Regions from separate parts of the Arthrobacter sp. DMZ02-1R genome, predicted to be linked through region 2. Evidence: predicted binding sites of a transcription regulator. Region 2 holds the regulator's gene; each other region holds the start of a gene.
What was found. The regulator HrcA, encoded in region 2, represses chaperone genes, less so after heat shock. The targets are predictions, from matches to a motif close to TTNGCACTCGNNNNNNNCGAGTGCNAA.
Positions count from the first base shown of each region.

Region 1: a site for HrcA is predicted at 4,628-4,654, ahead of AC3ANQ_RS13605 (Hsp20/alpha crystallin family protein). Genes of this name have one in related genera too.
Region 3: a site for HrcA is predicted at 6,365-6,391, ahead of AC3ANQ_RS05815 (FmdB family zinc ribbon protein). Genes of this name have one in related genera too.

Region 1 covers NZ_CM173230.1:2,815,458-2,823,335, forward strand. Annotated here, with positions in the region: gene AC3ANQ_RS13580 (right-handed parallel beta-helix repeat-containing protein) at 1-128, shown strand, start outside; gene AC3ANQ_RS13585 (LacI family DNA-binding transcriptional regulator) at 246-1,337, shown strand; gene AC3ANQ_RS13590 (carbohydrate kinase family protein) at 1,387-2,340, shown strand; gene AC3ANQ_RS13595 (glycoside hydrolase family 32 protein) at 2,333-3,871, shown strand; gene AC3ANQ_RS13600 (MerR family transcriptional regulator) at 4,288-4,596, opposite strand; gene AC3ANQ_RS13605 (Hsp20/alpha crystallin family protein) at 4,730-5,155, shown strand; gene AC3ANQ_RS13610 (J domain-containing protein) at 5,372-5,830, shown strand; gene AC3ANQ_RS13615 (hypothetical protein) at 5,865-6,239, shown strand; gene AC3ANQ_RS13620 (hypothetical protein) at 6,262-6,492, shown strand; gene AC3ANQ_RS13625 (lipopolysaccharide assembly protein LapA domain-containing protein) at 7,246-7,503, shown strand; gene AC3ANQ_RS13630 (GH1 family beta-glucosidase) at 7,838-7,878, shown strand, end outside.
Region 2 covers NZ_CM173230.1:2,379,135-2,387,012, forward strand. Annotated here, with positions in the region: gene AC3ANQ_RS11605 (16S rRNA (uracil(1498)-N(3))-methyltransferase) at 18-794, opposite strand; gene dnaJ (molecular chaperone DnaJ) at 797-1,927, opposite strand; gene hrcA (heat-inducible transcriptional repressor HrcA) at 1,988-3,001, opposite strand; gene AC3ANQ_RS11620 (DUF3097 domain-containing protein) at 3,218-4,075, shown strand; gene AC3ANQ_RS11625 (DUF4870 domain-containing protein) at 4,225-4,638, shown strand; gene hemW (radical SAM family heme chaperone HemW) at 4,707-5,936, opposite strand; gene lepA (translation elongation factor 4) at 5,985-7,838, opposite strand.
Region 3 covers NZ_CM173230.1:1,208,779-1,216,656, forward strand. Annotated here, with positions in the region: gene guaA (glutamine-hydrolyzing GMP synthase) at 1-795, shown strand, start outside; gene AC3ANQ_RS05800 (AAA family ATPase) at 974-4,849, shown strand; gene AC3ANQ_RS05805 (hypothetical protein) at 4,859-5,098, shown strand; gene cpaB (Flp pilus assembly protein CpaB) at 5,119-5,781, opposite strand; gene AC3ANQ_RS05815 (FmdB family zinc ribbon protein) at 6,038-6,301, opposite strand; gene AC3ANQ_RS05820 (5-formyltetrahydrofolate cyclo-ligase) at 6,459-7,064, opposite strand; gene galU (UTP--glucose-1-phosphate uridylyltransferase GalU) at 7,181-7,878, shown strand, end outside.

The DNA of each region.
Region 1 (7,878 bases), 440 kb from region 2:
CAGCCCGGAACACGATCCTTGATTCCGGAAGTGACGCCCAAGTTATCGCGGACAGGGCTGTCAACGCCTTCAGGGCCACACCCACGGTCGGTTTCCAGGCGGCACACGCACCACTTGTGGCCCAGTAGCCCGCTCAGGCCCGGCGAGACCCCCGGGGATCGCCATCGGGCCTCTGGGACGAATAGAACGTACCCAGCAAGTACCCGGACATAGAATCAGCATCAACATAAGGACGTGGGAGACCAATGAACAAGTCGGTTGGAATCAAGGACGTGGCAGCCGCAGCCGGCGTCTCGGTCACAACGGTCTCCCACGTCCTCAATGACGTTGTCTACGCCCGGGTGGGGGCGGAGACGAGGGAACGGGTCCACGAAGCGGCGCGACGTCTCGGATACGGCCCGAACCGGCTGGCGCAGGCCCTGCGCACCCAACGTTCGGGCATGATCGGGTTCATCAGCGAGGAAATCGCCACCACCCCCCACGCTGGCCGGATCATTTTGGGGGCCGAGGAGACGGCACGTGCCCGCGGGTACCGCATCATGATCATCAACTCCACCAGCACCAGCTCCCAGGATTCCAGGGAAAGTGATGTGGCGGATCTGCTGGACCGGCAGGTAGACGGCATCCTGTACGCCACCATGTATCACCGCAAACTGGTCGTCCCGAAGAACCTCGCCGGACTCCCCGCCGTCCTGGTGGACTCCGAAGACATGAGCCACACCGTTTCCTCCGTCATCCCCGACGAAATCGCCGGTGCGAGGTCGGCCGTACAAACCCTGATCGACGCCGGACACACCCGCATCGGCATGCTCAACAACACCGACGACGTCCCGGCCACCCACTCCCGGCTCAAGGCCTTCAAAGACACACTCGCAGATGCCGGGCTGCCCTATCACGAAGAACTCGTCCAATCCGAGCCTTCGGAGGTGCCCGGCGGCCACCAGGCCGCGCTGCGCCTGCTGAAAACCCCAAACCGGCCCACGGCCGTGTTCTGCTACAACGACCGCATGGCCATGGGCGCGTACCGGGCCGCCGGGGAACTTGGCCTCAGGATTCCGGACGACATTTCCATCGTCGGTTTCGACAACCAACAACTGATTGCCGAAAACATCTACCCCGCACTGACAACCGTCGCCCTTCCGCACTACGAAATGGGCGCCTGGGCCACCGAAAACCTGATCGACGCCATCGAGGGAAAAACCGACCTGCAGCTGTTCGCCGCTCACCCGACCCTTCTCCCCTGTCCCCTGGTCCTTCGCGATTCCGTCGCCTCCCCAAAACATCAGGACGCTTCGAGCAGAGCAGCACCGGACTCACCTACACGCCCCAACACCTGACCTCGAGCGCGTCCAGCATCGGACGCGCCCAACCCTCCAAGGACCCCGAATGCACAGCACCCCAGTTCCCCCATGCCCTGAAACGGATGTCGTCGTCGTCGGCGAGGCCATAATCGACATCATTGACACCGCGGCAGGGCCCGTCGAGTTTCCCGGCGGATCAGGGATGAACGTCGCGTTCGGACTCGGCCGGCTAGGCGTCAGCACCGCATTTCTCACCGCACTGGGCAGGGATGAACGCAGCAGGAGCATCCAACAACACCTGGACACCGCGGGAGTACGCCTGTTCCCGGGAGCCGAACACCTCAACCGCACATCCACAGCCAGGGCGCTTCTGGACAGCAGCGGTTCCGCAGAGTATGAATTCGACTTCGAATGGAACCTCCCCCAAATCAGCCCCGCTTTCCTCCCAAAGGTGCTGCATACGGGGTCACTGGCCTCCTTCACAGAACCCGGAGCAACCCAAGTCCGGTCCTTGCTCGAACAGTTCTCCCGCCGCTGCTTGATCACGTACGACCCCAACATCCGCCCGACACTGCTCCACAGCCACGCTGAAGCGCTCAGGACCTTCGAACACACAGTCGCCCTGGCTACCGTTGTGAAGCTCAGTTCGGACGACGCCCAGTGGCTTTACCCGCGTACGTCTCCTGACGACGTCGCGCAGCGGCTGCTTGATCTCGGGACAGAACTTGCAATCATCACCGATGGCGCATCCGGATCCTATCTGCGCTCGAATACCGCCGAGATCGAAGTGCCGGCACCACCAGTGCTCGTCAAGGACACTGTCGGCGCAGGCGACTCCTACATGTCATCGCTTATCGCCGGCCTCATCGAGGACCCCGAGGACGATTTCGGCTACGGCAAACTCATCCGCCTGGGAACCGCCGCCTCGCTCGCTGCGGCCATAACGGTCGGCCGGCACGGAGCGAACCCGCCAACGCGGGCGGAACTGATCCGATGCCTGGAACTGGCCCGGACGTCCCGAAAGAACTCCGATGACTGAAACAACGACACAGCCTGGCGGGGGCGGCGCCGAAGAAACCGCTCCCACCATGCGGCCGATACTTCACTACACAGCCAAGAACACGTGGCTGAACGACCCCAACGGACTCGTGTGGCACCAGGGCGTCTACCACCTCTTCTACCAAAACAACCCCTTCGACAACGTCTGGGGCAACATGTCCTGGGGACACGCCACCTCAACCGACCTTCTGCACTGGACCGAACACCCGGTGGCGATCGCCTGCGACGAGGAAGAAGACGTCTTTTCGGGCAGCATCGTGGTGGACCACGGCAATACGTCGGGATTCGGCACAGCAGAAGATCCGGCCCTGGTGGCCATCTACACGAGCGCCTTCAAGGAAGGCTCGGCGCACCAAGGGACACAAGCCCAGTCCCTCGCGTTCTCAACGGACGCCGGCATGACCTGGAGCAAATACGCAGGCAACCCGGTGCTTGGCCGCGGCTCGGCCCATTTCCGGGATCCCAAGGTGTTCCGCTACGAGGGACCGGCCGGTTCCTGCTGGATCATGGTGGCGGTGGAGGCCCAGCACCAGCAGGTTGTGCTGTACCGCTCGGCCGACCTCAAGGACTGGGATTACCTGAGCACCTTCGGCCCCGCCAACGCCAGCGACGGCGAATGGGAATGCCCCGACCTCTTCCCGCTCCCCGTCGACGGAGACCCGGACAACGTCAAATGGGTCCTGGTGGTCAATATCAACCCGGGAGCCGTGGCCGGCGGCTCCGGAGGGCAGTACTTCGTCGGCGACTTCGATGGGGTGCAGTTCACCGCCGACCCTGATTCGCTCGTTCCAGCGGATGCCGACAGGAACGTAGATCTCAGACACTGTCTGTGGCTCGACTGGGGACGTGACTACTACGCCGCCGTCTCCTTCAGCAATGCCCCGGAGAGCCGTCGCATCATGATCGGCTGGATGAACAACTGGGACTACGCCAACTCCTTGCCCACGTCTCCGTGGCGCTCCAGTATGTCGATTGCCCGGGAGATCGAACTCGCGATGGTGGACGGCTTGCCGCGCCTGCTGCAGCGCCCCATGCTGACATTGGACTCCGGGGAGCCGGCCCGCACCATACAGAACATGGAACTTCACGACTCCCTGTTCCAACTGCCCGACGCGGCGCCCGGATCAGCCCAGCTTATCGAGGCCGAGATCCTGCCCGGCACGGCACGGACCGTTGCTTTCAGGCTTCTCGGCGCACCGGACGGGAACGCAGCAACGGTCCTCAGCTTCGATGCCCTGACGAGCCGGCTCACCCTGGACCGCCGCAACTCCGGAAACACCGCCTTCCACGACAAGTTCGCGTCGGCCGAGTCAGCACCCGTGAAGCTCGACGACGGCGCGCTAAGGCTCCGCATAATCGTCGACCAGTGCTCGGTGGAGATCTTCGCCCAAGACGGCAGAGTTGTCCTGAGCGATCTGGTGTTCCCCCCATCCGGGAACCTCGGCACCGACGTGTGCGTCGAAGACGGCACGGCCATGGTGCGGAAACTAGCCGTCACGTCCTTATCCTAATGACAGCACCCCACCCCACTGCAGTGCCCACCCACGTCCTTGCCGGATAGAGGGCCAGCCGCCGGCAGGGGCCCACGATTGGTCTATCGCCCGTTATGGAGTTTGGTGGAGGGTGTGGGCGACGCGGTAGGAGTCGGTGCCGGGTTTCCTGGAATCTCTGATCGCCCAAGTCAAAGCAGTCACCGTACTGGGTGTACTGGTTCGCAGGAGGCTGTCCGGGGGCCCGGCAGGTCTATGACGCGGTCGACCATCCCTCATGGCAGGCTAATCCAAAGGCAAACGTCAATGACGGGGCCCGAGGCGAGGTTTTGGGGTCCGAAGTTGTCCGGGAGGCACTATCCGGCCCTGGATCAGGACTTCGCTGCAGTCGCATCGTCGCCACCTTCTTGGTTGAAGCTCCGGCAGAGATAGGAACATCAAGGACGGGCCCTGTCCCGTGTAGCGTTCGCGGACCTGAGTTCCGCCTCGAGGCGCCGGTTGTCGGCCTCCAGGACCAGGACCATCCGGATGCCGGCCAGGTTCAAGCCCAATTCCAGAAGCTCGCCGATCCGCCGCAATGTCACAAGGTCGTTCTCGCTGTACTGGCGGGTACCGCCCAGGGTCCTGCCCGGTTCCAGCAGGCCCTTGCGTTCGTAGAGGCGCAGGTTCTGCTGACCCGTTCCCACCAGTGCGGCCGCAACGGAAATCGCATACACGCCCCTCCCCCGGTCCTCCGCCTGGCTCATCGGGTACCTCCAGAATCCTTCGAAAATCAGGCTTGCCCTGACCCATATGTAGTGCTATAAGAAATATATACCAGCCACCATAGATCGGCTGGGTTGACAACAAAAAGCTGCGATCTGCAAGGAGTGAAACACCATGCTGATGCGAACGGATCCCTTCCGTGAACTCGACCGGCTCGCCGAACAGGTACTCGGCACCACAGCCCGGCCGGCGGCCATGCCGATGGACGCCTGGCGGGAAGGCGAGGACTTCGTAGTCGCCTTCGATCTGCCCGGAGTCAATGTGGACTCGGTGGACATCGACGTCGAACGCAACGTCCTGACTGTCAAGGCCGAACGCCCGGACCCCGTCGGCGAAGGCACGGAACTGATCGCCTCCGAACGGCCGCGCGGCGTCTTCAGCCGCCAGCTCATCCTCGGCGACGCGCTGGACACCGAAGGCGTCAAAGCAAACTACGACGCCGGCGTCCTGACCCTGCGCATCCCGGTGGCGGAAAAAGCAAAACCGCGCCGCATCGAAATCGAAACCACCGGAAAACAGCGCCAGGAGATCAACGCCTGACCGCCGGCGCAGCCTCCCGGACCGGGAGCACCACAGCGGCCCGCCATGTAAAGAGGGCGGTCGAGTTCACAGACCACGCCACAGCGCAGCCTGCGCACGGATGGATGAGGTCCCGAGGATGACTCCCGCAACGATGGTCCCCGGCCGAACAGGCCGGGGGCCATCCCCCTCCCCCGCCCACGAGAACACCATCTAAAACACACACCACTGCCAACTATGAGGAACAACGGCCCCGACCTTTACGGCATCCTGCATATCGTCCCCACAGCTACGGCGCGCGAGGTGACCCGCGCCTACCGCACGCTCATGCGCGGCCTGCACCCCGACACCCGGGCGGCTCGCGAACACCCCACCGGCCCCGGGCCGACGGAACCGGAGACGAAGACGCAGGAAGAGCTGCAGGAGCTCCGGGACATCATGGCCGCCTACGCCATCCTCAGCAACCCGGAAAAGCGGGCCGCCTACGACCGGGAGCACCCGCGTCCAGCCGCGAACGCCAAGCCGCAGCGCCCTGGCGCCGCCTCCGTTCGGATCCCAAGGTCGCTTCCCGCCACGTCCCTGCTGATCGGACCGGTCATCTGGGAGCCGCCCGCGGGACGGTCCGCGGGAATGCCGGTCCGGCAAAGGTCATATCCGCCAACCGGCTACACGCTGATCCTGCAGATCAGGCGCTGAGAGCCGGAAAACCACACAATCCCAAGGAGCCCCCATGAGTGCCTGGCGCCCGTACGACAGCCAGTTGATGCCCGCATTCTACGAACGCTTCGAAAAGCGGTGGGGCAAAGGAACAGCGCCGTTCCTGGACCCCGAGACCCACGAACAACCCATGCCCCGGGCCCAATGGATCAACCCGGACACCGGCGCCGCCGTCGCGGTCGTCCCCATCTGGACCGAGGACCCCCAGCACCGCTCCTTCGGAGTGTTCTACCTACCCCCGGCAGGCGATATCTGGGTCCTGCGGCCCGGCTACACGAAATACCTCGAAACCGACACTAGGAACACCGAGCAAGCCAGCCTGCGCAACGACGCCTTCCGAAAAGCCGTCGCCCACGCCAAGGAATTCATCTACGGAACCCAACCCTGAAAACCATAATCCGGAGCACACCATGACCCCTCCACAGATCAGCCAGTTCCTCCAGGACTGCATCATCAAAGACGACACGAACGACTCAGGACTCGACGCCGACGTCTTCTACGGGATCTACATCAGCTGGTGCTCCCTGCACCGCAAAATCCCCCTCCCGACCATGCCTTCCGCACTGCCCTGCGCCTCGCAGGCTTTGTTAAGGAAAAGGACGGGAAGGGCAAAAAGGGAGTCTTCCAAGGCCTGCGCATGACGGGACCAGCCGCCGTGGACTACATCCTCAACAGCAGCGCCCAAACCCCGGCGGACCCCAGGTAGAGCAGGAGGCCACCGTCCGGCCGGACCCTGTTTCCGCCTGGTGTCCGGCGCCCACGCCGTACCAGGTTTGTAGCGCTGCTGCTTCCCGGCAAGCGGCCCGCGGGTTGGGTGGGCGGTGGCAAGGAAACGCACCAATGCCCGGTGTCACCTTTGCCGGGCATTGGCGCCGCTACCGCCGAGAGCATCTTCCAGGGAATCGCCCTCGTGGACGATCGCAGGCCGCCGAACCGGCCGCGGGCTTGAGTACGCCCTACGTGTTTTAGCTGCTCGTGCGTCGGTGACCTGTCCGAAGTGATTTGGGGGTGGTCGCAGGAACCCTGGCAGTGGTGTCTGCGGGCCGCGCCCGGCCCGTCACGGGGGGAGGCAAGGGGCCCAAAGAAGATGCGTGTCACGCCATATGAGGTCCGGCGTCAACCCTCCCGGAGGGTCCACCGGGCTCTCAAAACAGGGCCCACGAGGAGGGTGTGGAAGGCCGCCGTGCGGCGTACCTTTGTTGTGGCGAGCTTCGCATATCCCCCATTTGCGCAGCCGCCTGGAACCCGTGCGTTGGAGGCGCTTCCGACTCGCGCGGGGGTTCCTGATCGCATTGCCGTTCGCGGCGTCCCGTCGGCCGACCGACCCCCTGTTGCCTACGGAGCCGTCCCACGCGCCAACACCCGGCGCGGGCGTGCCGGCGGGGCGTCGGCCGGTGGTCACCCGCGCCGGGATGGTCTGGACGGCCACCGTAGCCGCCCTCGTGCTCCTGATCCTGCTCATCGCGTTCATCGTGCAGAACCAGGACGCCGCCAGGGTCAGGTTCTTCGGCCTGGACGGAACCATCTCCCTGGGCATTGCCCTGCTCATCGCCGCGGTCGGCGGCGGGGCCCTGGTCGCCGTAGCCGGTGCAGTACGCATCATCCAGCTCCGGGCCCGCACCCGCCGCACACCAACACCGCCACGGCCCTGACACCAACCACGACACCACACCCGGCAGCGAACGGCTCCGGCTGTCCGCGCAGGGGCATGGCCGGCGCGGGCCTTGAAGGGACCGACTGCGGGCCTGCCCTGTGGGCTCTGAATTCCTAGAGTTGTCCCCATCCGCCAAGTAGCTGATGAGTAACTTGTACTGAAGGTTGTGGGAGTCGTTGGCCCGGGGCGCCGATCAAATGCTGGGCTTCGATCCTGCATCCGAATCGGCATACCTGCCGGTAACTCAGGGAATCATGCGAAGATATGGTCCGGACTTCGCGTGGTTAGAGGATCCCGTGGCAACGTTATCTCTTTGACGAGGGGCTGAACCAATGCATATCACCGCCAAAGAGCTGGCCAGGCTCATTCCGGC
Region 2 (7,878 bases):
GCAGCGCGCTTGGCGCTCTACCAGCGCCCCAGAATGTCGCTGGCCAGTACGACGGCGGCCGGGCCCGCCGTCGACGAGCGAAGTACATGGTGCCCCAAGAGGGCGGTGACCGCGCCGACGTCGCTCAACTTGGTTACTTCGCGCGGCGAGATGCCGCCCTCTGGCCCCACGATGAGCAGCACTTCGCGACCTGCTCCGGGGTCCCCGCCGGAAAGCTGATCCTGCCACTTCTCCAATACATCCCTCAGCGGGCGCTTTGCGTCCTCGTGCAGGATGATCGCCAGATCAGCAGCGGCAACGGCCGCCGCCAAGCCGGAGCCGTCGACGGCGGCACGCACTTCCGGGATCCACGCGCGCCGTGCCTGTTTGGCCGCTGCGGTAGCCACCGATTGCCACTTCGCGAGGGCCTTGGCGGCCCGCTCCCCCTTCCAACGGACAATGGATCGTTCCGCCTGCCAGGGCACCACGGCGTCGATCCCGAGTTCCGTTGCCGTCTCGACGGCGAGTTCATCGCGGTCGCCCTTGGCGAGGGCCTGGACCAAAACGAGGCGCACTTTCGGCTGGCGCTCCTGGAGGACATCAGATGCAAGGACTTCCAGGCTTCCTTGTCCGGATGCGGTCACAGTTCCCGTAAGGCGCTTTCCGGCGCCGTCGGCAATGTCCACGGCTTCGCCGACTTCCAAACGCTTGACGGTGACTGCATGCCTTGCCTCGGCGCCGACCAGCACGAACGTGTCACCGGGCCCGAGCCCGTCGAGCGTTCCGGCGGCCGCGAAGAATACGGGGTTGCTCACCGCTACAGGTTACCGAGCTTGTCCCGCAGCTTCGCGAACATACCGCCGCTCGCTACGAGCTTGCCCTCGGTAAACTGCTCACCGCGCAACTTGGCCAGTTGGCGGAGCAACTCTTCCTGCGCGGCGTCGATCTTTCCGGGCGTCTCAACGTGCAGGTGTACCTTGAGGTCTCCCCGGCCGTATCCGCGGAGATGGGTGACGCCCAGTCCGCGCATGGTGATGACCTCGCCGGACTGGGTGCCGGCCTTGACGTCGATCTCCTGGGGGCCGTCAAACGTATCCAGCTGCAGCTCGGTTCCCAGTGCCGCGGCCGTCATGGGAACGCTCAGGGTCGCGTGAAGGTCGTCGCCCTCGCGTATGTAGGTGGAATCGGCGTTGACCCGGATCTCCACGTAGAGATCGCCGGAAGGACCGCCGGCCGGCCCTGCTTCGCCCTGAGACGACAGCTGGATGCGCGTTCCGGTCGCCACGCCGCCAGGCACTTTGACGGTCAGCGAACGGCGGCTGCGGATGCGGCCCTGGCCGCTGCACTCATTGCACGGATCCTTGATGATAGATCCGAAACCTTCACATGAACCGCACGGCGCGGAAGTCATGACCTGGCCGAGGATGGAGCGGACTGGGCGCTGGACCTGACCCGAGCCGCCGCAGATGTCGCAGCGCTCCGGGTGGGTTCCCGCTCGGCAGCATGAGCCTTCGCACGTGGGACAGACGACCGCAGTATCCACTTCAAGTTTCTTGTTGACGCCGAAGACGGCCTCGCGCAAATCGATGCGGACACTGATCAGCGCGTCCTGGCCGCGGCGCATACGTGATGCAGGTCCCTGCATGCCACCGCCACCCCCGCCGAAGAACGTGTCGAAGATGTCCTGGAATGCGAATCCCTGGCCCGCGTAACCTCCACCGAAGCCGTTGTCAGTGCCGTTCTCGTTGCCCGTGGCGTCATACACGCGGCGCTTCTGGGGGTCGGAGAGGACCTCGTAGGCGTGGGTCACGGCTTTGAATTCCTCGGCGGCGCCTTCTCCGGGGTTCACATCGGGATGCAGCTTACGGGCGAGCTTGCGGTAGGCCTTCTTGATCTCCTCGCCGGTTGCTTCCGGTGAGACGCCCAGAACGTCATAGTGGCTGCTCAAAGTCGGTATCTCTTCCTTGTTGTACTGCGTTTCTTGCGAGACGGTTTCTGGCCGGGGCTGTCAGCCGCCCAGAATGCGGGAAAGGTAGCGTGCGACGGCGCGGACGGCCGCCATGGTGTTGGGATAGTCCATCCGGGTAGGCCCAAGAATGCCGATCTTGGCGTTGCTGCCCGGACCGTAGCCGGTGGCGACCACCGACGCTTCGGAGAGACCGTCGTAAGGGTTCTCGCGGCCGATGCTCACTGTGACTCCCCGAGGGTCCTCGGCCATGTCCGAGAGCAGGCGCAACATGACCACCTGTTCCTCGAGAGCCTCCAAGACCGGCCCGATGCTGAGCGGGAAATCCACGTTGGAGCGGGCCAGGTTTGCTGTGCCTGCCATGACCATGCGTTCGTCCCGGCTTCGGTCGGCCAGCCTTTCCAGACCAAGAGCGAGGACACCGGCAAGGCCTCGAAGCGCTGGCGGGCAGAGGGCAACCACGGACGGCAGGACCTGCGGCATGAGGTCAAGCTGCGAGCCGGCAATGCTCCCAAGGAAACGTGTGCGCAAGGCCATGACATCTTCGTCCGTGGCATCGGCCCCTGCGTGCACCACGCCCTGTTCCACTTTGCCGGTGTCGGCGATAAGTACTACCAAGACCTGGCGCGGAGCCAGCAGCACAAACTCAATGTGCCGTACGCGGGCGCGGCTAAGGTGCGGGTACTGCACGACGGCGACCTGGTTGGTCAGTTGGGACAGGAGCCGAACGGTGCGCTCAAGGATGTCCTCGACGTCGTCGGGTCCCTCAAGCAGCGAGTGGATGGCCCGGCGCTCGGCGGCTGAAAGCGGTTTGACCTGGGAAATACGGTCGACGAACAGGCGGTAGCCCTTGTCCGTGGGGATCCGGCCGGCACTGGTGTGCGGTGCGGCGATGAGTCCTTCTTCTTCCAAAAGGGCCATGTCGTTGCGGATGGTCGCGCTCGACACTCCCAAATGGTGCCGTTCGACCAAGGCCTTGGATCCGACGGGCTCGCGGGAGTGAACGTAGTCCTCCACGATGGCGCGCAACACTTCAAGCTTGCGTGGTTCGCTCACTGCCCACCTCCATTCAACAGCCAGTGCTGAACAGTTACTACTCAGCGACCTGATATTCAAACAATTAGCACTCAACATGCCCAAGTGCTAACAAGTCTAGTATGAGCCACCACGTTGTTAGCATTGGTACCGCTCGCGGCGAACATGATTCCCGCGCGGTCCGGCGGAATGTCCAGGGCCGTCATTGATCCCCTAGCGCAAAGTGGTGTGAAGACCGTGTCTTACGACAATTGGGGCCCGCGAGACCTCTCCTCGCCTGCCAAGAGGCAACTGCCCGAGGTGCCCGTTGAACGCGGAATGGTTCTCGAAGACGTGCAGTCCGGTTGGGTCGGGGCCGTGACCAGGGTCGAAAAGGCCGGCGGCATGCACATTGTGGTGCTGGAGGACCGCCGGGGAAAGAACAAGTCGTTCCGGCTCGGCTTCGGATTCCTGCTCGACGGACAACCGGTAAAACTTCTGCCGCCGGCGCCCCGCGCCGCTGCCGGAGCGGTCACCGGGCAAGCGGGCAGGACCGCTTCAGGATCCGTCAGGGTGGCCGGCCAACGCGCGCAAGTCGCCAAGGCAAGCCGGATCTGGGTGGAAGGCAAACACGACGCCGAACTCGTGGAGAAGGTCTGGGGAGATGACCTCCGGGTGGAGGGAATCGTCGTCGAACCCTTGCATGGCGTTGACGATCTCAAGGCGGCGATTGCCGAGTTCTCTCCAGGCCCGGGCCGCAGGCTCGGAGTCCTGGTGGACCACCTGGTGCCGGATTCGAAAGAGTCGCGGATTGCCGCCGATGCCATGACACTGCCCGGTGCTGCAGGAAACGTCCTGATCGTGGGCCACCCCTATGTGGACGTCTGGCAGGCTATTCGCCCCAAGGTTCTGGGGATCCAGCAATGGCCCACCGTCGCCCGCGGAACCGATTGGAAGACCGGCATCCTGAAGTCGTTCGGCTGGCCGCATGAGACACCGGAGGACGTCGGGCTAGGCTGGCAGAAGCTTCTCGGCGCCGTCCACAGCTACGCGGACTTGGAGGCCTCCCTGCTGGGACGGGTGGAAGAAGTGATCGACTTCCTGACTGTACCCTGACGGCTCCTTGCAGCTTCCGGTTCGCTTTAGCGGCGGCCTCGGTGCGGTTTCCGCGACTTCGGGTCCGGGGGGTTGGTCCGCTGATCGCGCGCTAAGCAAGTATTCTGGGACAGCAACACTGCACCGATAGATACTCGAAGGAAGAAACTGTGGCAGACAACGCTCCTGACGATGGGGACGGCGCCTCGGGCCAGTCCCAGTACCACGGCGTTCCTGCCAACGCGCTGCCCTTGACCGCCTCGGAAGACCGGCAGTGGGCAACCCTTGCGCACTTCGGCGGGATCCTCGGCTGTGTGCCCTCGCTTCTGATCTACCTGATTTTCCGCGAACGTGGCCCCTTCACGGCTCAGGAATCCAAAGAGGCGCTGAACTTCACTTTGCCTCCAACGATTGCCGCAGTGCTTGCCAACATTCTGGTCTTGCTCCCGGTGGTTGGAAACTTGTTCGCAGTTCTGGCCACGGCAATCTGGGTTGCTGTGACGTGCTTCTCTGTATCTGCCGGCATCCGCGTCAACCACGGACAGCCGCACCGCTACCGCTTCAACCTGCGCTGGATCAAATAGCGGCTGTTCCCCGGCGCGCGAGTGCTCGCGCAAGCTGGTACGCGCGCCAGCGTTCGTGCCGGCGGGGGCTACTCCGGGAGGATGCGACGCACCACGGCGTCAGCCAGTAGCCGCCCCTTGAGCGTCAAAATCAGCCGCCCTTGGAAGGCCGCCGCGGGCTCCACCAGGCCGTCGGCAATGAGGCCCGCCACGGCATGACGGCCCACCTTGTCGAGGGCGTCTACCTGGAGTCCCGTGCCGAGGCGCGCTTCCAGCATGATGCGTTCCACTTCCCGGGTTCCGGCGTCGAGGGTTTCGCGCCCAGCGGCAGGAGAGACGCCTTGACCGAGCCTGTTTGCGTAAGCGGTGGGGTGCTTGACGTTCCACCAGCGGACGCCGCCCATGTGGGAATGCGCGCCGGGTCCGATGCCCCACCAATCGTCTCCCCGCCAGTAGGCAAGGTTGTGTTTGCACGCCTGTTCGGGTGTGCGGGACCAGTTGCTGACCTCGTACCAGTCGAGCCCGGCGGCGCTGATCAGCTGATCGGCGAGTTCGTATTTGGCGGCGTGGTCGTCGTCGTCGATTCCGGGAACTTCCCCGCGCCGGATCTGGGCGGCCAGCTTGGTGCCATCTTCCACGATCAACGCGTAGGCGCTGATGTGGTCCGGTTTGTAGGACAGCGCAGTGTCAAGGGAAGTTTGCCAATCGGCCATCGACTCGCCTGGAGTGCCGTAGATCAGGTCGAGGCTCACGGCGAGGCCAGCGTCGCGCGCCCATTGGACCACCAACGGGACCCTGCTGGGCGTGTGGGTACGGTCCAGAACCTTGAGGACGTGCGGGACTGCTGACTGCATGCCGAAGGAGACCCGCGTGAAGCCGGCGTGGGCCAGCAGCTGGAGCGACTCGGGAGTCACCGAGTCCGGGTTCGCTTCAGTGGTGACTTCGGCCCCTGTTTCCAGCCCCCAGTGCCCGACGGCGGCCGTCAGGATGCGTGCCAGGTCTTCAGCAGGCAGCAGCGTCGGCGTGCCTCCGCCGAAGAACACCGTGCTCAAGGGCCGATGCGGGAGTCCGGAGGAGCCCATGGCCTTGACGGCGAACTCTACTTCCGAAATCGCAGTGGAAGCGTAGGCGTCCTGGGATGCGCCGCCCCCAAGCTCGGTGGCGGTATAGGTGTTGAAGTCGCAGTATCCGCAGCGCACGGCACAGAAAGGTATATGGACGTACAGGCCAAACTTGCGTGACTCGACACCGTCAAGCACCTGCGGCGGCAGGAGGCCGTCCGCAGGTGCCGGATCTCCGAGGGGAAGGACACTAGGCACACGATCCCCCGTATGCCCGTCCCCCGGTGTTTTGGGCGAACAGCCCCATTATTTCTTGGCCTTGTCCTTGGACTCGTCGGTGGTAAGGGCTGCGATGAACGCTTCCTGTGGAACCTCCACGCGGCCCACCATCTTCATGCGCTTCTTGCCTTCCTTCTGCTTTTCCAGAAGCTTGCGCTTACGGGTGATGTCACCGCCGTAGCACTTGGCAAGGACGTCCTTGCGGATGGCGCGGATGCTTTCGCGGGCAATGATGCGCGAGCCGATGGCAGCCTGGATGGGCACCTCGAACTGCTGGCGGGGAATGAGCTCGCGCAGCTTGCCGGTCATCATGACCCCGTAGGCGTAGGCCTTGTCACGGTGGGTGATGGCGCTGAAGGCGTCAACCTGCTCGCCTTGGAGCATGATGTCAACTTTGACCAGATCGGCAACTTGCTCGCCGTCGGCCTTCCAGTCCAATGAACCGTAACCGCGGGTCTTGGACTTAAGGATGTCGAAGAAGTCGAAGACAATTTCGGCAAGCGGCAAGCGGTACCGGATCTCTACACGGTCCTCGGAGAGGTAGTCCATGCCGCCCATGACCCCACGGCGGCTCTGGCACAATTCCATGATGGCGCCGACAAATTCGTTGGGCGCCAGGATGGTGGCGGACACCATCGGCTCACGGACCTCCGAGATCTTGCCCGTGGGGTATTCGCTGGGGTTGGTGACGTGGAGGACACGCTTGTCCTCCAGCGTGACCTCATACTCAACGTTGGGAGCAGTGGAGATGAGGTCGAGATTATACTCGCGCTCGAGGCGCTCACGGGTGATTTCCAAGTGCAGCAGGCCAAGGAAGCCCACGCGGAAGCCAAAGCCGAGCGCGGCCGAGGTCTCCGGTTCATAGACGAGTGCGGCGTCGTTGAGCATCAGTTTCTCGAGGGCATCCCGGAGCACCGGATAGTCCGTGCCGTCCAAGGGATACAAGCCCGAGAAGACCATGGGTTTGGCATCGGCATAACCGGCCAGGGATTGCGCAGCGGGCTTGGCCAGGTTGGTTACGGTGTCGCCCACCTTCGACTGGCGGACGTCCTTTACGCCGGTGATCAGGTAGCCGACCTCGCCCACGCCGAGTCCCTTGGAGGGAGTGGGTTCCGGCGAGCTGACACCGATTTCCAGCAGTTCGTGTGTGGCACGGGTGGACATCATCTGGATCCGCTCGCGCGGATGCAGCATGCCGTCCACCACGCGGACATAGGTGACCACGCCGCGATACGTGTCATACACGGAATCGAAAATCATGGCGCGCGCCGGGGCGTTGGGGTCGCCAACGGGTGCCGGCAAATCGCGGACGATCTTGTCCAGGAGGGCCTCCACGCCGGCGCCGGTCTTGCCGGACACGCGCAGCACGTCCTCGGGGTCGCCGCCGATCAGGTTGGCGAGTTCCGCCGCGTACTTTTCGGGCTGGGCGGCCGGAAGGTCGATCTTGTTGAGCACCGGAATGATGGTGAGGTTGTTTTCCATCGCCAGGTAGAGGTTGGCCAGGGTCTGGGCCTCGATGCCCTGGGCCGCGTCCACCAAGAGGACTGCACCTTCACAGGCCGCGAGGGAACGGGAGACCTCATAAGTGAAGTCAACGTGGCCAGGGGTATCGATCATGTTCAAGGCGTAGCTGATGCCGTCAAGTTCCCAGGGCATGCGGACAGCCTGGGACTTGATGGTGATGCCACGCTCGCGTTCGATATCCATGCGGTCCAGATATTGGGCCTTCATGTCGCGGGATTTAACGACGCCGGTGTACTGCAACATGCGGTCGGCCAAGGTGGATTTACCGTGGTCGATGTGGGCGATGATGCAGAAGTTCCGGATGATGGCCGGATCTGTCGCGGCGGGCACCGGTGCGGTGCGGGCCATGGGAGACACGCAGGGTCCTTACTGTTGACACTCACACGGCCGAATCCCG
Region 3 (7,878 bases), 1.2 Mb from region 2:
GAAGCCGAACAGGTCGAACGCGACTTCGTTGCCGCGACCGGCGTCAAGCTTTACGTGGCAAACGAGCAGGAGCGTTTCCTGTCCGCCCTGGCCGGGGTCAGCGATCCCGAGACGAAGCGCAAGATCATTGGCCGCGAGTTCATTCGTGCGTTCGAAGAAGCAGAGCGGGCCATCATCGCCCAGGCGGCGTCCGAAGGCGAGAGCATCAAGTTCCTCGTCCAAGGCACCCTTTACCCGGACGTCGTCGAATCCGGCGGAGGCGAAGGTGCTGCGAACATCAAGAGCCACCATAACGTGGGCGGCTTGCCTGAGGATCTGCAGTTCGAACTCGTTGAGCCGCTCCGCGCACTGTTCAAGGACGAGGTTCGCGCCGTAGGCGCACAGCTTGGCCTTCCGCAGGAAATCGTTGGACGCCAACCGTTCCCTGGTCCGGGCCTCGGTATCCGCATTGTCGGAGAAGTGAACAAAGAACGCCTGGACCTGCTGCGCAAAGCAGACGCAATCGCGCGCGCCGAGCTCACTGCGGCCGGACTCGACAACGATGTCTGGCAGATGCCGGTGGTGCTGCTGGCCGATGTCCGCAGCGTCGGCGTTCAAGGCGACGGACGCACTTATGGACACCCGATCGTGCTTCGTCCCGTTTCTTCCGAGGACGCCATGACTGCTGACTGGTCGAGGCTCCCTTATGATCTCCTCGCGAGGATCTCCAACAGGATCACCAACGAGGTAGCCGGAGTCAACCGAGTGGTACTGGACGTCACCAGCAAGCCCCCGGGAACCATCGAGTGGGAATAGCGTTCTGAGTGACCGGTCTCTTCCCAGAGACCGGTCACTTTGTATTTCCCCTGAAATCACGGGTAATTTGCCTTTCCAGCAGTGTTGCAGTGCGGACTGCCGGTCGATTCCAGCTACTCTCGAAAGTATGCCGATTTGGTCCAAGTCGTCTCGAGCTAGAACAGAAAAGAAGGCAGCGGTGTCAGTAGGTCAAAGCCATGAAGAGAGCTCTGCAGAGCTCCGGAAATGGCTATCGGGGCTCAAACCTGTGACTGGCGCGGACACCATGCTGCGCTTCGTCAAGACGCCGGAAGGGTCGATCGACCTTAGCAACGGCCACCCTTCAGGGCTCGCACAGCTCCTCGCTGGACGTCGAACCCGTCTTTCCACCCTGATCCGGGATCGCCAGCAATATCTTGTTGCCGCCCGTGCTGCCAGGAACCTTCGCTCGAAGATCTTCGAGCTGGGCAACGACCGGGGGATCGACGCCGGCTACTTGTCCTGCGGAACGGTCGTCTGGACATCGGCCGTCGGAGGAAAGCCCCAGCGTGTCTCTGCTCCCGTCATGTTGGCCGCCATTTCGCTCACGGCCCGGCCCGGCGAAGATGACTACGAGCTGCAACTCACGGAGCAAGCGGGCATCAATCCTGCGTTGGTCCGGCATTTGAAGACCGTCCATGGAATTGTCTTCGACGTCAATGCCGTGAGCCGCATGGCCTACAACACCGCGCGCCTCGATCCCCAGCCGGTCCTTGACCGCCTTGCTACGCTGGTGCAGCCGATCCCTGGTGCCGAGGTAACCCCCAATCTCCTCATAACGACCTTGGCGGATTTGTCCGGGAACCTGGACGACCCTTGGATCAACGAAAACAGCAGCGTCGTTGCATCCTTGTTCGGAGCCGCCAACGGCGGGGACGTCGAACCTGAGCCAATTAAGTCAGGGCGGTTCCCAAACCTTGACGAGCGCGATCCTGCCGAGGAGTCGCTGCTCCTGGATGCCGACGCTGACCAGCAGTACGTCGTGGATGCCGTCCGGGCAGGCGATTCGCTGGTGGTCAGCACCCCACCAGGCAGCGGCCAGACCCAAACGGCCATCAATGCCATTGGCGCGCTTGTCAACGAGGGCAAATCGGTACTGGTGGTGGGCGACCGGCGAGCGAGCCTCAACGGCCTCGCCAGCAATTTTGAAGCCCTTGGCCTTGAGTCGATGCTGTTCAGGCCGGGCAATGGTGCCACGGCCCAGCAGCTCAAGGGCCAGCTGGTCAGCGCGATCATCCGCAACGAGAAGTCGCTGGAACCCCAACTTGCGAATCTTCACAAGACCCTGACCGAGCACCGCCATGCACTCATGGACCATGTTGCGTCTTTGCACAACGTTCGCCAGCGCTGGGGATGCTCGCCCTATCAGGCAATGCAGTCGCTCGCGGAGCTGACCTCCATCCAGCCTGCCCCCGCCACCACAGTGCGCCTGAAGCGCAGTGTCCTGGACAACATCAAAGACCGCGCTGAATTGGCTGCAAGGCTTCGCCGCGCCGCCGAACTTGGCAGCTTCAGCAAGGCGTCGACGTCGAGCCCCTGGTACGGTGCGCGCCTGGTCACTCGCAAAGAGACTGAGGAAGCCCAGCAACTGGCCAGCACCGCCGCCGAGCACCTTCCCAAGCTGCGGGAACGGATGAACCGAATTGCGGAGCACTCTGAAATCCGGCTTGGGACGAACTTCGCCGAATGGGGCTCGCAGCTTGAGCTGTTGATGGCGGTTCGCGAGAGCCTGGATAAATTCACCCCGGATATCTTTGACCGGCCGGTCCACGATCTGATTTCGGCTACTGCCACCTCCGCATGGCGTCGTGAGCAGGGCCTCGAGATGCCGTCGATGCAGCGCTCCCGCTTGCGTCGCGTGGCCAAAGAATACGTCCGGCCCGGTGTTCACATCGCGGATCTGCACAGTTCCTTGGCGCTTGTTCAGGAGCAGCGGGCACTTTGGGCTGGGTATGCCACCACCCAGCGCCATCCCGCTGTGCCATCCGGGCTGGCGGACTTGGGCGCCACGTACCGCGAACTGGACCGGGATCTTCGCCGTCTGGGGGACTGCCTCAAACACACGGCCGACGGCGGCGACCTCCACGCGACCCGCTACGAAGCCCTCATGGAGCGTCTTGAACGTCTTGTAGCGGATACGGGAACCCTCGAGACTCTGCCGGAACGTACGCTTTTGGTCGAGAACATGCGCGAACACGGACTCGGCGAGCTTATTGCGGATTTGGCGGAGCGCGAAGTCCCCGTCGAATCCGTTGGTGCGGAACTGGACCTTGCCTGGTGGCAGTCCGCCCTGGAAGCCATGATCAGTGGTGACGACTACCTTGCCATGTCCGACGGCGATTCCCTGCGCCGTCTCGAAGCCGAGTACCGCCTGGCGGATCAGGCGCACATTGCCAGCGGTGGAGCCCGGCTGCGGTGGAAGCTCGCCGAAATGTGGCGCGCTGGAATTGCGGAACATCCCCGTCAGGCAGAGCTCCTGCGGAATCTGATCAAGGATGGCCGCGTTACTCTCTCGGCGCTCAGCGCCCAGGCGCCGGCTTTGGTTTCCAGGCTGGTGCCGGTGTGGTCCATCAGCCCGTACCTGCTGACCGGGCTTTTGCCTGCCGAACAGAAGTTCGACGCGGTGGTAATTCTTGATGCCGAGAGCACATCTTTGCAGGCTGTGCTGCCGGCAATCGCCCGGGCCGAACAAGTCATCGCCTTCGGTGATGCGAAGACCGCCAATGCCCGCACCTTTAGCGTGGCCGTGGAGCCTCCCATGGCAGGCGTCACGAGCCAGGACGCGGTGGACAGTGCCTTCAGTGCATTGGCCCGCGTCTTGCCGACTTGGCAACTGAACTGGGTGTACCGGGCTGTCGATGAAGATCTGGTGCTGCAGCTGAGCAAGAATTACTACGACGGCGGCCTGCGTCGGCTGCCGGACGGCCAATCCGTAACGGGGCTGGACCGTTCGGTTGTGGTTGAGTACATCCCGGACGGTACCGGCCTGCCCGGTTCGGATCACGAAGGTGTGGAATCGGTCGCGGCTGAAGTGAACCGTGCGGTGGATCTGGTTTTTGAACACGCCAGGCTTCGGCCCCGAACCTCCCTCGCGGTGGTGACCGCAAGCCTGCGCCATGCTGCAAGGATCGGCGAAACCATTAGGCTCCAGCTGCCCAACTATCCTCTGCTGTCCGGCTTCTTCAACGCGGGCGCCGAGTCCTTCCGCGTGGTGGATTTGGAGCGCGCTCAAGGATTGGTCCGCGATCACATCATCTTCTCCTTGGGCTTCGGGCGCACTCCGCACGGCCGGGCGCTTCACAGTTTCGGTCCCCTGTCCGTCGAAGGTGGCCGGAACAAGTTTGCTTTGGCAATGACCCGCTCGCGCAGATCTTTGCACGTCCTGAGCTGCTTCCGTCCGGAGGACCTGGACTTGGATAGATTGGCTCATGGGGCGGTTGATTTCCATGAACTCCTTGACCGTGAACTCTCGGGCAATTCGGATCTGGGGACGCCGGCAACCAGGGCAGCCGCCAGCGAGCGGGCGCTCGGTGAGGATCCGTTGGTGGCGGATCTGGGCGAGCGGCTCCGTGCTCGTGGAGCCCGGGTGTGGCACCACTATGACGGAGCACTGGACATCGCCGCGGCGGCCGATCCGGTACACACCATCGGCCGTGATGACACCGAAATGCCGACGCCGGTGGCCATTGAATCCGATGGCACGGAACGATACCGCCGCATGAGCGTCCGGGAGCGCAGCAGGCTTCGGCCCCAGCTCCTGGAGCGCCTCGGCTGGCGTTACATGTCTTTGTGGACCATCGAAGTGTTCACGGACCCTTCGTCGTGTGCGGACCGCATCGGCTCCTACCTTGGACTCGAAACGCCGGTTGCGCCCTCCTATGGCGCCGTCCAGCATGGATTCCTGGACATGGATGTTGAACAATTGGAACTGGACGCTCAGGCGGACAGCCAGGCGGGACTGCGCAGCCAAGCGGAGTCGGCCTCGGTCAAACTTGGCGGTACGCAAGGGCCCGGCCTGGGGCCAGCCATCCCCTAAGGAAGCGCAATGCCGGAAAGAAAGAGCACAAAGGCCAAATACCCTGCGGACACTCATGCAGCGGAGGCCGGCACAGAGCTGGACAAGCAGGAGAAGACAGAATTGAAGCCCGGACCGGAGTCGAAGCCGGCAGGAGAAGGCATTCTGCCCAAGAAAGCCGCCGAGGATGATCCACGCCGCTGGGGTGACGAGCCCGGTTACGATCACGACGCTTGGCTGAAGGAGCAAAGGCCTCCACACTGGGGCTGAACATTCCACGATGAGCCTGACTATCCACGAGGGGTTTCGGTTTGCCGGGTGCCAGCGGGATTGACCAAGACAAAGAACAATTTCCCCCGAGTGGAAGCTCCGGCCAGGATTTCTGCCTGTTGCGGATTCGCGGCGACAACCACGAGGCCGTCAGACTCGTTCGTACCTAGCCACTGGCTGGCCTTGCCTCCATGTGCAGACGTCCACAAAACCGGGACGGCCGCAGCCAGGAGTTCGGATTTCTTGCCAGGCCCTTCAAATCCATCAGCTGCCGTGAGCACAACGTTGACCAACTGGCCCGGGGAAACAAGCTGGATTGAAGCGGGATCGGCCATACGCAGCGGAACGGCTGCTGTTGCGGGCGCGGCGCCGGTCAGCAGACCCGGGCCCAGGAATTGGGCGTCCGTGGGGACCTGCCCTTTCTGGAGAGGTGAGGCAAGCTGCTTCCCGCTGTATCCAATGCGAGAGGTGAGTGCTCCGGCAGGAGCTCCGCCGGGAAGAACTTCAAGAGGTTTGAGGTCGGAATCTGCCAAGGTGGACCCGGCCGGAAGATCCCTGGCCGCGGCGAGAACCGTCACCCGTTGTTCTGAAGCAGGAGTTAGCTGGTGGACCACAATCCCGGCGGCGACACACAGCAGGAGTGCCACCACGAGGCGGCGGTTGCGGTTCAGCCAGCTGCCCAACCTGTGGTGCTTGGAATGCGCCGGGGGAGCGCCAGGGGCGCGGGCGCCTTGTGGAAGAGCCAGAATAGTGCGAGTGCTGGCATTGGTGACCGGCGCGAGGCGGCTATTGCCTGGAGTCGAAGAAGACCCCCCTGAATGCGGGCTTTGGGATGAAAACGAGGTAGCTGGCATGCTGCCACGCTAACCGTGCCAATAGTCCGGTGACAGGGCCTTAATGAGCTATGTGGAAAAGCGGAATCAAGTGGAAAACCGCAAATCAGCTGGCGGCAGCCGCCGGAACCGACGCAGGAGCCGGGGATGCCGCTGGCGCAGCGGGAGCAGCCGAAACGGCGCTTCCCTTGGAGTCCCGGGAGTCCGTACGGTAGAAGCCCGATCCCTTGAAGACGACGCCCACGCTGTTGAATTTCTTGCGCAAGGATCCTTGGCATTCGGGGCAGTCAGACAGGGAGCTGTCTGTGAAGGCCTGAACAATGTCAAAGGCATGGCCGCAGTCTTTGCAGGCGTAGGCATATGTGGGCACTGGCAATCCTCCTCCGGGACGAACTACAGGTCCCTGCGCTGCATTTGCGGATTGTTCCATCCATTAGCAGTCCAAGGGCCTGAGTGCCAATTCTATCATCCGACATCGGAGTCTCCACCAAGGAATGTGGTGGGGGAACAAACTGCCGGAAGCGGGTTCAGCTGGCTCGGCTTAGTTCGACGACGCGGCGGGGGGTAAGTGCCTCTGGCACGGGCTTGTCGAACGGTTCGGCCGGGATGCTGCCTGCCGGCAGGACTTCATCGTCATATACGACGGCGATAGTCGGGGGACGCTGTCCGTTTGCGTCCAACTTGTCGAGGAGTCGGTCGTAATATCCGCCGCCCTGGCCAATGCGGTTGCCGCCCTCGTCGACTGCAGTCGCTGGAAGGAAGATTCCGGCCGCATCCCTGACGACGTCACTGCCGAATCGTTCGCCTACTGGCTCATCAATGGGGGCATACCTTGAGCGGGCAAAGGTCGTCTCCGGGGTCCAATACGCCCAACTCAGGCGCCGCTCCGGTTCGCATACCGGTAGAAGAATCCTGTGCCCAAAAGCATGGAGCGCTTCAAGCAAGGGCATTGTTGGCGGTTCGGCTGCCACCCCCACATAGGCGGCAAAAGTCGCCTGTTTCCCGTGGGCAACAGCATCGGCCCATGAGAGGCCGCGGCGGGCTATACCTATTCCGGCGTCGGCGCGCTGTTGTACTGTCAGGGCGAGCCGCCGGTTGCGGTTCTCCCGGCGGATATCGTCTTTCAAAGTCACTTTTGCTCCAGTTCTTCCGTCTGCCCGGCGCCGGGAATGTTAGGGAACGTCGGCCCCTCTTTCCTCCATCGGCGTACTTTTGCCTAATGTCCAGTTCCTTCCGTTAGATTAGTCCGGTGACTTCCAATAGCTGCGCTAGCGCTGTCCGCAAAGCCGTTATCCCCGTTGCGGGGCTCGGTACCAGATTCCTGCCTGTCACCAAGGCGATGCCCAAGGAGATGCTCCCGGTAGTCGACAAGCCGGCCATCCAGTATGTTGTCGAAGAAGCCGTGGGTGTGGGCCTCAATGACATCCTCATGATCACGGGCCGCAACAAGCGCGCATTGGAGGACCACTTCGACCGTGTGCCCGCCTTGGAAGCAACCCTGGAGGCCAAGGGAGACACCGTCAAGCTGGACTCGGTTCAGGCTACTAGCAACCTCGGCGACATTCACTATGTTCGCCAGGGTGATCCCAAAGGTCTGGGCCATGCGGTGCTGCGTGCCAAGCAACACGTTGGCTACGAACCATTCGCAGTCCTCCTCGGCGACGACCTCATCGATGCGCGGGACACGCTCCTCAGCGACATGATCGAAGTCCAGCACAAGACCGGTGGATCCGTCGTAGCCCTCATTGAGGTGGAGCCGTCCCAGATCAGCGCCTATGGCTGCGCCGACATCGAGGACATCGGTGAAGATGGCTACGTCCGCATCAAGCAACTTGTGGAAAAGCCTTCTGTTGACGAAGCTCCGTCCAACTTGGCCGTGATTGGTCGCTACGTTCTTCACCCCTCGGTATTCGACGTCCTCGAGCAAACCGAGCCTGGCCGTGGAGG